3 regions of the Streptomyces sp. NBC_01381 genome follow, and region 3 is predicted to be linked to each of the others. Evidence: riboswitches for the same ligand, from Rfam matches in the RefSeq annotation. Region 3 holds a riboswitch; each other region holds the start of a gene.
What was found. A riboswitch is a leader RNA that binds a small molecule or an ion and turns the genes downstream of it on or off. The one in region 3 is predicted to bind cobalamin.
Positions count from the first base shown of each region.

Region 1 (4,297 bases), on a different contig from region 3:
GGCCGACGAAGCCGATGGCGCCCGCGCTGCTGACCAGGACCGCCGTCAGCAGGGCGGTGACGGAGAGCAGGATCAGACGGGTGCGGGCCACGTGGACGCCCAGCGTCGCCGCCGCGTCCTGGCCGAACGCGAAGGCGTCCAGGGTGCGGGCCTGCGCCAGGCAGACGGTGAGCGCCGCCAGGAGGACCGCGGCGCAGATCCATACGTCCGTCCAGCCCACCCCGCTGAGCGAGCCGAGCAGCCAGAACAGCACCCCGCGCGTCGTCTCCGCGTCGGCCGCCGTCAGGATCACGAACGAGGTGAGCGCCGAGAACAGCTGCATGGCCGCGACGCCGGAGAGCACGACGCGGTCGGCGCTCCCGCCCAGCGCATGGCTGAGCAGCAGGACCAGGGCGAAGGAGCACAGGGCGCCGGCGAAGGCGCCCGCCGAGACCGACACGACTCCCCCACCGACCCCGAGGACGACGACCACGACGGCTCCCGTGGACGCCCCGGAGGAGACGCCGAGGACGAAGGGGTCCGCGAGCGGGTTGCGCAGCAGGGACTGGAGGACCGTCCCGCAGACCGCGAGGCCCGCGCCGCACACCGCGGCGAGCAGGGTGCGCGGCATCCGCAGGTTCCAGACGATGCCGTCCCGCAGCGGCGTGAGCCCCGTCTCTCCCCCGCCGAGGTGCGCCACGACCGCCGAGAACACATCCGGTACGGAGATGGCGGCGGGGCCGATGGTGACGGCCACCGCCACGGAGAGCGCGAGCGCGGCGACGCCCGCCGCCCACAGCAGGGCGCCCCGCGCGAGCGTCACTTGGCGAGCCCGAACTCGCGTAGTGCGTCCGCCACTTGCTCCACTCCGTCCACCGTCCGGATCGTGGGGTTCATCGCCTGGCCGCTGAGCAGGACGTACCGCTTCTTCTTCACGGCGGTCAGATTCTTGGTGACCGGGTTGGACTCCAGGAACTCGATCTTCTTCTTCGCGCTCTCGGCCGTCTGCGACTTGCGGGTGAGGTCGCCGATGACCAGGACGTCGGGGTCACGGTCCGCCACCGTCTCCCAGTTGATCTGGGGCCACTCCTCGCGGGTGTCGTCGAAGACGTTCTTGGCGCCGAGCTCGCGCGTGATGATGCCGGGGGCGCCGCAGCAGCCCGCTATGTAGGGGGCCTTGGAGTCGGAGAACCAGTAGAGGAGCGTCGTGTCGGAGGCGTCGATGCCCTGCTTGGCCTTCGCCAGGCGGGACTTCAAGCCGGCGACCAGGCGCTCGCCGCGCTTCTGGACCCCGAACGCCCGCGCCAGGTCGCGCACTTCGCCGTACACCGTGTCCATGGTGAGCGCCTTGACGCGGCTGCCGTCGCCGTCGCCGGTGTTGTCCTTGCCCGCGCAGTCGGTGGGCGAGACGTACGAGGGGACGCCGAGCTCGGTGAACTTGGCGCGGTCGGCGACGCCGCCCTTGCTCACCGTCGCCAGGAAGGAGGCGGTCACGAAGTCCGGCTCCTGGGCGAGGACCTTCTCGAAGGACGGGTAGCGGTCGGAGAGCCGGGGGACCTTGGCGTTGTCCTTCTCCAGGCCCTTCAGGACCGGGTCGGTCCAGGTGCCGGTGCCTGCCATGCGGTCGGCGAGGCCGAGGGAGAGCAGGATCTCCGTGGAGCCCTGGTCGAGGGAGACCGCCCGCCGCGGCGGCGCCTCGATCTGCGACTTCTTGCCGCAGGAGGTGAGGGTCAGCGGGTAGCCGGCAGCCTTCTTGTCCGTGGTGGAGGGCGTCGACGAGCCACCGCAGGAGGTCAGCGTGACGGCCAGGGCCATGCCGAGGAGGACGGGTATACGTACACGACGGGCTGTGGAGGACACACGATCCCTTGAGTCTCATGGCTCATACGCGGAGCCTGGCCTGCTTGATCACCTCCGCCGCCCGGTGCGCGGACAGAGGTGCCAGCAGGTCTTCGGACTCGGGGATCGGCCGGGCGGGGCGCCTTCCCAGGCGTCCGTGGACGCCCAGTGGCCGTGGCCCCGCCCGTTCCCCCTCACCGCTGCGCGTCAGTTCCGGATTCGCACCGGATTCCCTGGCCCTGGTGTGGGTTTGACTGGCGTGCGCAAATTATCACGCGGGCCGGGGCGAGCCGCGGTAGGTGCCGAAGGACCACTTGTTGCCCTCGGGGTCGGCGATGGCGAACTCCCGGCTGCCGTACGGCTGGTCCTCGATCTCGCGGATGATCTCCACTCCGGCATCGGTGAGGCGCCCATAGAGATCGTCGACATGGTCCGTGACGACGTACGCGCCGAAGGTGCCCGGCTTGAGGCACCAGGCCTCGGCCTTCTCGTCGTACGAGCCGAGCATGATCGCCCCGCCCTCGGGCCAGTCGAGCTCGGCGTGGGCCACGCGGTCGCCGTCCTCGTAGACGGCGGTGCGCAGGAAGCCGACCGTGCCGACGAGGAAGTCGATCAGGGCGGGTGCGTCGTGGGCCTGGAGGGTCGGCCAGACGTCGGGGGCGCGTCCCGCGGGGGTGGCTGCGGTCTGGGTCTGCTGCTTCTCGGTGGTGTTCATGGCTCCTACTCTTCGCCTCCGCCATGGCTCCCGGCTTGGATATTCCGGCACTCTTCGGCCAGCCAGCCGCTGGGGCTCGTGCCGGTGTACTGCCGGAAGTCCCGCACCAGGTGGGAGTGGTCGAAATAGCCGCAGTCCGCGGCGACCCGCGCCAGATCGGGCGCGGCGCCCGCGGCGACGGAGCGCACGACGGTGTTCCGCGCGCGCTGGAAGCGCATCAGGCGGGCGGCCTGCTTGGGGCCGATCCCCGTCTCGGCGCGGAAGAGGGCGGTGAGCCTGCGCTCGCTGAGCGCGACGTGCCGGGAGAGACCGCCGATCGTGCCCGCGCCCCGGTGCCTGGCCAGCCAGGCCCAGGCCTCGGCGACCTCGGGGCGGACGGATCCGCGGGCGTCGCCGGCGGCAACCCGCTGCCTCAAGTAGGCGGACAGGGCGGCGAATCGCTCCTCCCAGGTGTCCCGCTCGCACAGCAGCTCCCGTACGTCGGCGGCGCGGCGCCCCATCACCTCCGTGCCGGACGTGACGATGTCACCGGCGAGCTCGGCGGCCGGTACGCCGAACAGGGCGCGGGCGGCGAGCGGATGCACGGCGAGCTGGATGCCCGCCTCGTGCTCGGGCTTGACGACGTACGCCGGTGACTGGTGCAGACCGCCGAGGACGATGTCCGTGCTGATCGCGTCGGCGCCGCCCGCCTGCTCGGGGGTGAGGCCGCTGACGACCGGGCCGTCGAACGAGAAGATCAGGGTGAGATACGGGGAGGGCAGGCCGCGGTGCAGGCCAGGCAGCTCGCCCGTGGTGCGGTAGCCGACCGCGGACACGACCATGCCGTCGAGCCGCGGGACGGCCCGCACGAACTCGCGGGAGCCGGTCTCCATACGTTCCAGTATGCGATGCACGGGGCCCGGGCGCGGGGCGGAAGCGTTCGATGCTGCTACCCGCGCGGGGCCGGTCCATGCCCCTCACGACCGGTGACGTCGATCATGGGAATCTGCCGTCTGACCTCGTACGATGACCCGCCGCTCCGGACGGGGCGCAGACCGCTCTCAGGGGGCAGAAACATGGCAGTAGGAGCAAAGGGCAAGCTCGCGGTTCTCGGTACGGCGGGCGCGCTCACCGCGGCGGTGCTCGCGGGCGTGGCGCTCTGGCCGGGCACGGAGGCGACGGCGGCCGACACCTCGGTCAAGACCGCGGCCGAGCTGCCGCACTGGCCGAAGCCGGTCGCCGCGAAGCTCGGCAAGGTGATCTCGGAGAACGGCCACAAGGGTGCGTACGCCGTCTTCGACGCGGACAACACGACGTACCGCAACGACCTGGAGGAGGCGCTCCTGCCCTTCCTGGAGATGAAGGGGGTGCTGACCCGCAAGTCGATGGACCCGTCGCTGAAGGTCATCCCCTTCAAGGACACGGCGCAGCACAAGGAGAGCCTGTACAGCTACTACAACCGGCTCTGCGAGGTCGACGACCAGGTCTGCTATCCGTGGGCCGCGCAGATCTTCTCCGGTTTCACGCTGAAGGAGCTCAAGGGGTACGTCGACGAACTCCTCGCCTACGACAAGCCGATCCCGGCCGAGTACTACGAGGACGGCAAGCTGACCAAGACCGAGGTCGAGGCGCCCGAGTTCTTCACCGGCATGCAGGAGCTCTACAAGTCCCTGCGGGCGCACGGCATAGAGGTGTACGTCGTCAGCGCGGCCAGCGAGGACCTGGTGCGGATGGTCCTGTCCGACCCCAAGTACGGCTACAACGTGAAGCCCGAGAACGTCATCG
Region 1 is NZ_JAPEPI010000001.1:2,879,293-2,883,589, reverse strand. Features, by position in the region: gene OG453_RS13580 (iron ABC transporter permease) at 1-802, opposite strand, end outside; gene OG453_RS13575 (ABC transporter substrate-binding protein) at 799-1,794, opposite strand; cobalamin riboswitch at 1,905-2,092, opposite strand; gene OG453_RS13570 (VOC family protein) at 2,090-2,533, opposite strand; gene OG453_RS13565 (helix-turn-helix domain-containing protein) at 2,539-3,405, opposite strand; gene OG453_RS13560 (HAD family hydrolase) at 3,589-4,297, shown strand, end outside.
Region 1: another riboswitch for cobalamin. It lies ahead of OG453_RS13575 (ABC transporter substrate-binding protein); the one in region 3 lies ahead of nrdI (class Ib ribonucleoside-diphosphate reductase assembly flavoprotein NrdI).

Region 2 (4,297 bases), on a different contig from region 3:
GCTGAGCAGCCGCATCAGGGTGGTCTTGCCGCTGCCGTTGCGTCCGAGCAGCGCGAGTGCACGCCCCTCGACGATGTCGAAGTCCAGGCCGTCGAGCACGGTGGGGCCGTCCTCGTACGCGTACGAAGCCGCGCGCAGAGCCACCAGGGACTCGCCCGGCGGCATGGGAGGAGCGCTCGGCTCGCTCATGGAAGAAGCCTTTCGAGTACGAGGGTGAGGGCCACCAGGGCCACGAGAAGTGCCGCGCTCACGGTCACGAAGGGCCGGGAGACCCGGGCCTCGGGCACAAGGACCCGCAGCGTCCCGTCGTAACCCCGTCCGGCGAGGCCCGCCTGCAGCCGGCTCGCCCGGTCGAAGGCCCGCACGAACGCGGTGGCGCCGAGCCCGGCGAGCGACCGCCAGGCGGCGGCCCGGGTCGTGTGCCCGAGCCGCGCGGCCTGCGCCTGACGGATCCGCGTCATGGAGTCCAGAAGCAGAAAGCTCATCCGGTACGTGACGAGCGCCACGTCCACAACGGGTGCCGGCACGCCCGCCTTGACCAGGCGGGGCAGCAGGTCCGACATCGGCGTGGTGAAGGCGAAGAGCAGGACGCCAAGGGAGGCCGCGGAGGTGCGCAGGAGCAGACCGCCCGCGCGCGCCGGACCGCCGTCGGCGAGCGTGATGAACCCTCCTGGTCCTGCGATCTGGATGAGCAGGCTCAGGGCGCCGGTGACGCAGAAGCCGAGCGGTACGCGGTAGGCGCGCCACAGCTTGCGGGGCGGCACGCCCGCCGGGCCGAGCAGCACGGCGAGCGCGGCGACCAGGACAAGGGCGGCGCCCGGCCAGGGCGGCAGGGAGACCGCGAGGGCGGTGAGACCGAGCCCGAGCACGGCCTTGTCCACGGGATGACGGCGGCGCCAGCGACTGCTGTGCGCCGCCGCGTCGATGGGCAGCACGCCGGATCAGACCTGCTCGGTCTTGGGCCGGGTGCCCTCAGCGCCCACGTCCGCATCCCCATCCACATCCGCGTCCGCGTCCGCATCCGTGGACGGCTCGGCGTCGGCGGCCTCCGCCCGCGCACGTTCGGCACCCTGGCGGCGCCCCTTGCGCAGCCCGAAGTAGTAGGCGAGGACGCCCGCGCCGAGCGCCGCCTGCAGGGAGAAGAGCGCCGATTCGATCTCCCCGGACGGGGGTTCGTACAGGGGCGAGAACCACGGCTCGTACTCGGGGTCGTTCTCGGCGATCGCCGTCTCGGCCTGGGCGTCGGCGCCGGTGAACGGCTCTTCCTTGTCGTCGCCGAGGCCGAGGACCAGGGGCAGCACCGCGAGTGCGGCGACGATGACCAGGAGCAGGGTGTTGATCTTCGCGTTGCGGCTCATCAGGCACTGGCCTCCGTCTCGGACTTCTTGCCCTGAAGCAGCACGCCGAGCCGGGTGAGCTCGCCCTTGCTGGACTGCACGAGGAGCCGCATCACCAGGACGGTGAGCAGTCCCTCGCTGACCGCCAAGGGGATCTGCGTGACGGCGAAGATGCCGCCGAACTTGCCCAGGGCGCCGATGAATCCGCTGGAGGGGTCGGGGAACGCCAGGGCCAGCTGGACGCTGGTGACGCAGTACGTCGACAGGTCGGCGACGAACGCCCCGAAGAACACGGCCACCATGAGCGGTACGTCGTATCTCTTCAGGAGCCGGTAGACGGCGTACCCGGCCCATGGCCCGATGATCGCCATGGAGAACACATTGGCGCCGAGCGTGGTGAGCCCGCCGTGGGCGAGCAACAGAGCCTGGAACAGAAGTGTGATGGTGCCGAGCACCGCCATGATCGGCGGCCGGAAGAGAATCGCGCCGAGCCCGGTGCCCGTCGGATGCGAGCAACTGCCCGTGACAGAAGGGATTTTCAGGGCGGAGAGGACAAAGGTGAAGGCTCCGGACGCGCCGAGGAGCAGGGTGCTCTCGGGGTGCTCCTTGACTTCACGGGTGAGGGAACGGACTCCGTGGACGACGAACGGCGCGGACGCGACACTCCAGGCGATCGCGTGCGCCGGGGGGAGGAAACCCTCGGCTATGTGCATGGCGGAACAGACCTCTCCAGCACCTCGTGGATGGACAACGCGCCTTGACCGGTCTCCTGGCTGACGGGTCGTACCGCCCGGACTCCGCCTTCCCGGGCACGTGAGTACCCAGTGGCTGCCCCCACAGGGGGCCGGAGCCGGACTTTCCCGATCACAGTGGCGAGGGCCGCACCGGCATCACACCGGATTTCCCGAGCACCAAGGCGTGGTGACACTAGTGCGCCACGTGGGGCCTGACAACTCGCACGGCGGGCGCGGCGGTGGCACACGCAAGCGCACACCACCACCGCGTACGCCCCTGGTCAGAGGGTGGAGCGGAGCTCGCGCGCGGCGCCGACCAGGTTCTCGAGGGCGGCGCGGACCTCGGTCCAGCCCCGGGTCTTCAGACCGCGGTCCGGGGGGATAGCCGGACGCGGCGAGTTCGCCGGCGACCTGCATGTGCGAGCGGGCGGATGTCGCCGGACTCGGCGTAGCACATGTCGGTGTGGATCTGGCTGTCCGGCCGTACGCCGCTCGTGCCGAGCCGGAAGGACTCGGTGGCCGAGGCGAGATACCCGCCGTGGTGGGCGGCGCGCAGCGGCAGCGTCTCGCGCAGCGCGAGCGCGACCTGGCGGGCGGTGTCGGCGAGGGGCTGGGCGTACGCGGTCCAACGCACCGTCATCGGCTCGGGGTGGGAGATGTCGCCGGCCAGGATCGGCGGAAGACATGGCGCGTCCCGTAGGACTGGACCATGTCGTTGCGTTCGGGCTCGCCGTGCACCAGGACGTCGGTGCCGGTCTTCTCCTGGAAGGCGATGACCTCGCGGATCTCGGCCACGATGCGCTCCTCGTACGTGGCCGTGCCGATGCGTCCGGCACGCAAGTCGGCGCGGGCAGTGGGCAGTTCGCCGGTCTGCGGGAAGGAGCCGATGGACGTCGTCGGCAACAGCGGCAGGCGGCCGTTCGCGCCGGGCGGCGACCCGCTCGGCGTACGTCTGGGAACGGCGGGTGTCCGCGTCGGTGACGGCCGCGGCGCGGGCGCGCACCACCGGGTCGCGGGTGAGGGTGGCGATCTCACCGGTCTTCTGCCGGGCGAAGGCAAGCCAGCGGGCGATCTGCGGATCAAGCCCCTGCTCGGCGTCGGCGTCCAGCGGGACGTGCAGCAGGGAGCAGGAGGCGGCCACGTCGACCCGCCCGGCGAGCCCGAGCAACGTACCGAGCACGGCCAGGGACTTCCCCAGGTCGTTGATCCACACATTGCGGCCGTCGACGACGCCGGCGACAAGACGCTTGCCGGGCAGACCGCCGACGGCCGCGAGATCGTCGAGATTGGCGGCGGCGGGCCCGGTGAAGTCGATGGCGAGGCCGTCGACATCCGCCATGGCCAGCACCGGAAGGGCCTCGCCGAGCCGGTCGAAATAGGAGGCGACGAGCAGTCGGGGCCGGTCGGTGAGCGCGCCGAGATCGCGGTAGGCGCGGGCGACGGCGTTCACTTCGGCCGGGGTGCGGTCCTGCATCAGGACGGGCTCGTCCAGCTGAACCCACTCGGCGCCCGCGGCCCGCAGCTCGGCGAGGACTTCGGTATGACGGCGGTCGTTCCCGCACACCGCTGCGGTACGTGGTCACTTGCTGGAGCTGCCGCCCGTTCCCCCGAGATCGTCACGGCCCAAGTGCTCGCCCGGTGTCGCCAGCGTCTCGACCGCGTCCGCGGTTACCACCGCGCCGGTGGACTTCTTGCCGCGCCTCAGCCTGCCCTCCAGCCAGCTCGCGAAGGACGTGAGTGCGAAGTTCAGCACGACGAAGATCACGGAGACCACGGTGAAGCTGGCAATGGTGTTGGCGCCGTAGTTCGCGCTCATCGGGCGGACCGACGCGAGGAGTTCGGAGAAACCGATCAGCGCGCCGCCCAGCGCGGTGTCCTTCACGATGACCACCAGCTGGCTGACGATCGCCGGGAGCATCGCGGTGACCGACTGCGGCAGCAGCACGTGGCGCATGACCTGGTTCTTGCGCATGCCGATCGCCTTGGCCGCGTCGGTCTGGCCCCGCGGGAGGGACAGGATTCCGGCTCGTACGATCTCCGCGAGTACGGAGGCGTTGTAGAGGACGAGACCGGTGACGACGGCGTAGAGCGGCCGGCTGGCGGGGCTGATGTCGGTGTACTCGGAGTACGCCGCGTTCGCGAAGAGCATCAGGATCAGCACCGGGATGGCGCGGAAGAACTCCACGACGGTGCCGGCCGCACCCCGCACCCACCAGTGGTCCGAGA
Region 2 is NZ_JAPEPI010000002.1:1,518,089-1,522,385, reverse strand. Features, by position in the region: gene OG453_RS28580 (energy-coupling factor ABC transporter ATP-binding protein) at 1-189, opposite strand, end outside; gene cbiQ (cobalt ECF transporter T component CbiQ) at 186-935, opposite strand; gene OG453_RS28570 (energy-coupling factor ABC transporter substrate-binding protein) at 942-1,358, opposite strand; gene OG453_RS28565 (energy-coupling factor ABC transporter permease) at 1,358-2,050, opposite strand; cobalamin riboswitch at 2,079-2,268, opposite strand; partial or broken gene OG453_RS28560 (5-methyltetrahydropteroyltriglutamate--homocysteine S-methyltransferase) at 2,353-3,608, opposite strand; gene OG453_RS28555 (amino acid ABC transporter permease) at 3,651-4,297, opposite strand, start outside.
Region 2: another riboswitch for cobalamin. It lies ahead of OG453_RS28565 (energy-coupling factor ABC transporter permease); the one in region 3 lies ahead of nrdI (class Ib ribonucleoside-diphosphate reductase assembly flavoprotein NrdI).

Region 3 (4,297 bases):
GGGCGGGACGGCCTGGAGGTACTGGTTGTAGATGCCGTGTTCCCGTACGGACTCCCGCAGTTGACGCCAGTCGCCCTGGTCCGGCAGCTGCACCCCTGCCTCCGCGAACAGCACGCGTACGCGCTCGGTGGCCGGCGCCCACAGCTGCTCGGTGTACTTGTCGAAGTACGAGCCGTCGGCGTACGCGGAGTGCTCGAACCCGTCGAAGGCGGTACCCCGCTCGATGGCGATCCGGTTCGAGGCGCGCAGCGCGTGGTAGGCGACGGCGTAGAAGTACATGCTCGTGAAGTCGACGCCCTCCTCGCTGCCGTAGTGGATGCGCTGCGAGGCGAGACAGCCGTGCAGGTTCATCTGGCCCAGGCCGATGGCGTGCGAGAGGTCGTTGCCGTGGGCCACGGACGGCACGGCGTCGATGTCCGACTGGTCGGACACGGAGGTCAGGCCGCGTACCGCCGTCTCCACCGTCGCGCCGAGGTCCGGGGAGGCCATCGCGGCGGCGATGTTCATCGAGCCCAGGTTGCAGGAGATGTCCTTGCCGACGGTCTCGTAGCCGAGTGAAGTGTCGTACGTGCTGGGCGTGTTGACCTGGAGGATCTCCGAGCACAGGTTGGACATGTTGATCCAGCCGGGGATCGGGTTGGCCCGGTTCACCGTGTCCTCGAACAGCAGGTACGCGTAGCCGGACTCGAACTGCAGCTCCGCGATCGTCTTGAAGAACTCGCGGGCACTGAGCGTGGTCTTGCGGATGCGCGGGTTGGCCACGAGATCGTCGTAGTGCTCGCTGACCGACAGGTCGGAGAGCGGCTTTCCGTACTCGCGCTCCACGTCGTAGGGCGAGAACAGGTGCATGTCCTCGTTGCGCTTGGCGAGTTCGAAGGTGATGTCGGGGACGACGACGCCGAGGGAGAGGGTCTTGATGCGGATCTTCTCGTCCGCGTTCTCCCGCTTGGTGTCCAGGAACCGCATGATGTCCGGGTGGTGGGCGTGCAGGTACACGGCGCCCGCACCCTGTCGCGCGCCGAGCTGGTTGGCGTACGAGAAGGAGTCCTCGAGCAGCTTCATCACCGGCACGACACCGGACGACTGGTTCTCGATCTTCTTGATCGGGGCGCCCTGCTCGCGCAGGTTCGTCAGGAGCAGTGCGACGCCGCCGCCGCGCTTGGACAGCTGCAGCGCGGAGTTGATGCCCCGGCCGATCGACTCCAGGTTGTCCTCCACGCGCAGGAGGAAGCAGGAGACCAGCTCGCCGCGCTGGGCCTTTCCGGCGTTGAGGAAGGTGGGCGTGGCCGGCTGGAAGCGGCCGGTCATCATCTCGTCCACGAGCCGGGAGGCCAACTGCTCGTCGCCGGCGCCGAGATACAGGGCGGTGGCGACGACCCGGTCCTCGTACCGCTCCAGGTAGCGGGAGCCGTCGAAGGTCTTCAGCGTGTACGAGGTGTAGTACTTGAAGGCGCCGAGGAAGGTGCGGAATCGGTGCTCGTGGGCGTAAGCCTGCCGGTACAGGCCCTCCAGGAACGCCCAGTCGTAGCGCCGGATCGGATCGGCTTCGTAGTAGTCGTTGTCGATCAGGTAGTCGATCTTCTCCCGCAGCGTCGGGAACTCCACCGTCTGGGGGTTCACGTGCTGGAGGAAGTACTGGCGCACGGCCTCGCGGTCCTGGTCGAACTGGATGCGGCCGTCGCAGTCGTACAGGTTCAGCATCGCGTTGAGCGCGTGGTAGTCCTTGCGCGTCCCGACCGACTCGCGCTCCTGTGCCGCGGGAATCGTGACCGCCGTGGTGAGGGTGCTCATGCCACTCGCCTCGTCCGCTCCAGTTGCCCCGTCGCTGAGTGTCGTGTCCAAAACGTCTGCAGTCCTTCCCTGACGGCGCGGACGTCCTGGTCCGTGCCGAGGAGTTCGAATCGGTACAGCTCCGGGACCCCGCATTTGGCCGAGATGACCCGGCCGGCCAGGCAGTAGTCCGCGCCGAAGTTGGTGTTGCCGGAAGCGATGACCCCGCGCAGGAGCTCCCGGTTGGCCTCGATGTTCAGGAAGCGGATCACCTGCTTGGGCACCGCTCCCGCGCGCTCGCCGCCGCCGTAGGTCGGCACGATCAGCACGTACGGGTCGGTGACCTCGGGCATGCCGTCGCGACGCGGGTGCAGGGGAATGCGTGTCGCGGGCAGGCCCAGCTTCTCGACGAAACGCTTGGTGTTCTCCGAGACGCTGGAGAAATACACGAGACGGCACATCAGCCTCGCCTCCTCTCGCTCGTTCCCGTCTCAAGTCCGAGGACCGGGTGGGGAGAGGGCGGCGCGCGAGGCGGGCATCGGGACGGCGGCACACGAGGGCACACCGGACCGGAAGTCCGAACGACGGCCACGCGGCCCTCCCTCGGGGCCTCGGAGCGCGCACACCGCCGGTCGGCGTACGCACCAGTGGCAGGTCTTCGGACTCACGGGCGCACTCTCCGTGTCCGGAGAGTTCCTACTGGCCGTCGCTTCCCAAGCCCCGTTCATGCGGCTCAGTGCGTGTGACGGCGGTCGTTCCCGCTCACCGCTGCGGGGCAGTCCCGGATTTCCACCGGGTTCCCTCTTGCCTCGCCGGACACGTGAGTACCCGGCGAACCACCAGCGAGGGCAACACTACATCTAGTTGGCGCGGCGGCAAGGCCGGCCAGATGTTGTGTCGCACGCTTGCGATGCGCGACTTACTAAGGTAAGCCTTACTAGCGGGTTCCCGGGGTCGGTCAGGGCTCGTTGCGGAGCTTGGCGCCCCGGCCGCCGGCGACTCTGCGCGCGCGTCGGACACGCTCCGGCAGGTCGGCGAGCAGACCGTCGAGATCGTCACTCCGGCCGTCTTCCGCGAGCGCGTCGCCCAACTCTTCGACGAAGTCCGTCAGATCGGCCAAAGCGTCTCTCACGGAGCGCAGCCTGACGCCTTGGGCGCCGAGCTGCCTGCGCATGGCCAGCAAGTTCTCCAAGTCGTGGTCGGTCAGGGCCACCAACGGCTCGCCGTCGACGACCACATGACGTGGCTCCCTCTTCACAGCTGCGCCTTCCCCCCTGCGGCGGACGAACAGTGACCCCATCGGGAGGAGGGCCGGGAGGAGCAGGCAGCCCCTCCCGGCCCTCGGCTCACCTCAGGACTCCGGAAGTTCCGACCGTACGGTGCGGGCCGCGGTGACCAGGTTCTCCAGGGATGCCCTGGTCTCGGTCCAGCCGCGGGTCTTCAGGCCGCAGTCGGGGTTGACCCACAGCCGCTCGGCCGGGATGGCTTCCAGTCCTGTACGCAGCAGAGCGGCCGCTTCCTCGGTGCTTGGCACGCGCGGGGAGTGGATGTCGTAGACGCCGGGTCCGGCCTCTCGGGGGTAACCGTGCGCGGCCAGCTCCCGGGCGACCTGCATGTGCGAGCGCGCGGCTTCCAGACTGATGACGTCGGCGTCGAGGTCGTCGATGGCCTGGACGATGTCGCCGAACTCGGCGTAGCACATGTGCGTGTGGATCTGGGTCTCGTCGCGTACGCCGCTGGTGCTGAGGCGGAAGGATTCCGTGGCCCAGTCCAGGTAGGCGGGGTGGTCGGCCGCTCGCAACGGCAGCGTCTCGCGCAGGGCGGGCTCGTCGACCTGGATGACCGAAGTGCCCGCCGCCTCCAGGTCGTTGACCTCGTCGCGCAGGGCGAGGGCGACCTGGCGGGCGGTGTCGCCGAGGGGCTGGTCGTCGCGGACGAAGGACCAGGCGAGCATGGTGACAGGACCGGTGAGCATGCCCTTGACCGGCTTCGACGTCAGGGACTGGGCGTACGAGGTCCAGCGCACCGTCATCGGCTCGGGCCGGGAGATGTCCCCGGCGAGGACCGGCGGTCGCACATAACGGGTGCCGTACGACTGGACCCAGCCGTGCTGCGTGGCCAGGTAGCCCGTCAGCTGTTCGGCGAAGTACTGGACCATGTCGTTGCGTTCGGGCTCGCCGTGCACCAGGACGTCGATGCCGGTCTTCTCCTGGAAGGAGATGACCTCCTGGATTTCAGTCTTGATGCGCTCCTCGTAACCCGCGGTGTCGATGCGTCCGTTGCGCAGGTCGGCGCGGGCGGTACGCAGTTCGGTGGTCTGCGGGAAGGAACCGATGGTCGTGGTCGGCAGGAGCGGCAGACCGAGGTGGGCGCGCTGGGCTTCGGCCCGCGCGGTGTAGGGCTTGGAGCGTCGGCCGTCCGTGTCGGTGACGGCGGCGGCCCGGGCTCGTACGGCCTCGTCGTGAGTGATGGGCGAGGCGGCCCGGGAGGCCAGGTCGGCGCGGTTGGCGGCGAGTTCGGCGGTGAT
Region 3 is NZ_JAPEPI010000003.1:629,557-633,853, forward strand. Features, by position in the region: gene nrdE (class 1b ribonucleoside-diphosphate reductase subunit alpha) at 1-1,791, opposite strand, end outside; gene nrdI (class Ib ribonucleoside-diphosphate reductase assembly flavoprotein NrdI) at 1,788-2,231, opposite strand; cobalamin riboswitch at 2,402-2,626, opposite strand; gene OG453_RS41200 (hypothetical protein) at 2,729-3,028, opposite strand; gene metE (5-methyltetrahydropteroyltriglutamate--homocysteine S-methyltransferase) at 3,122-4,297, opposite strand, start outside.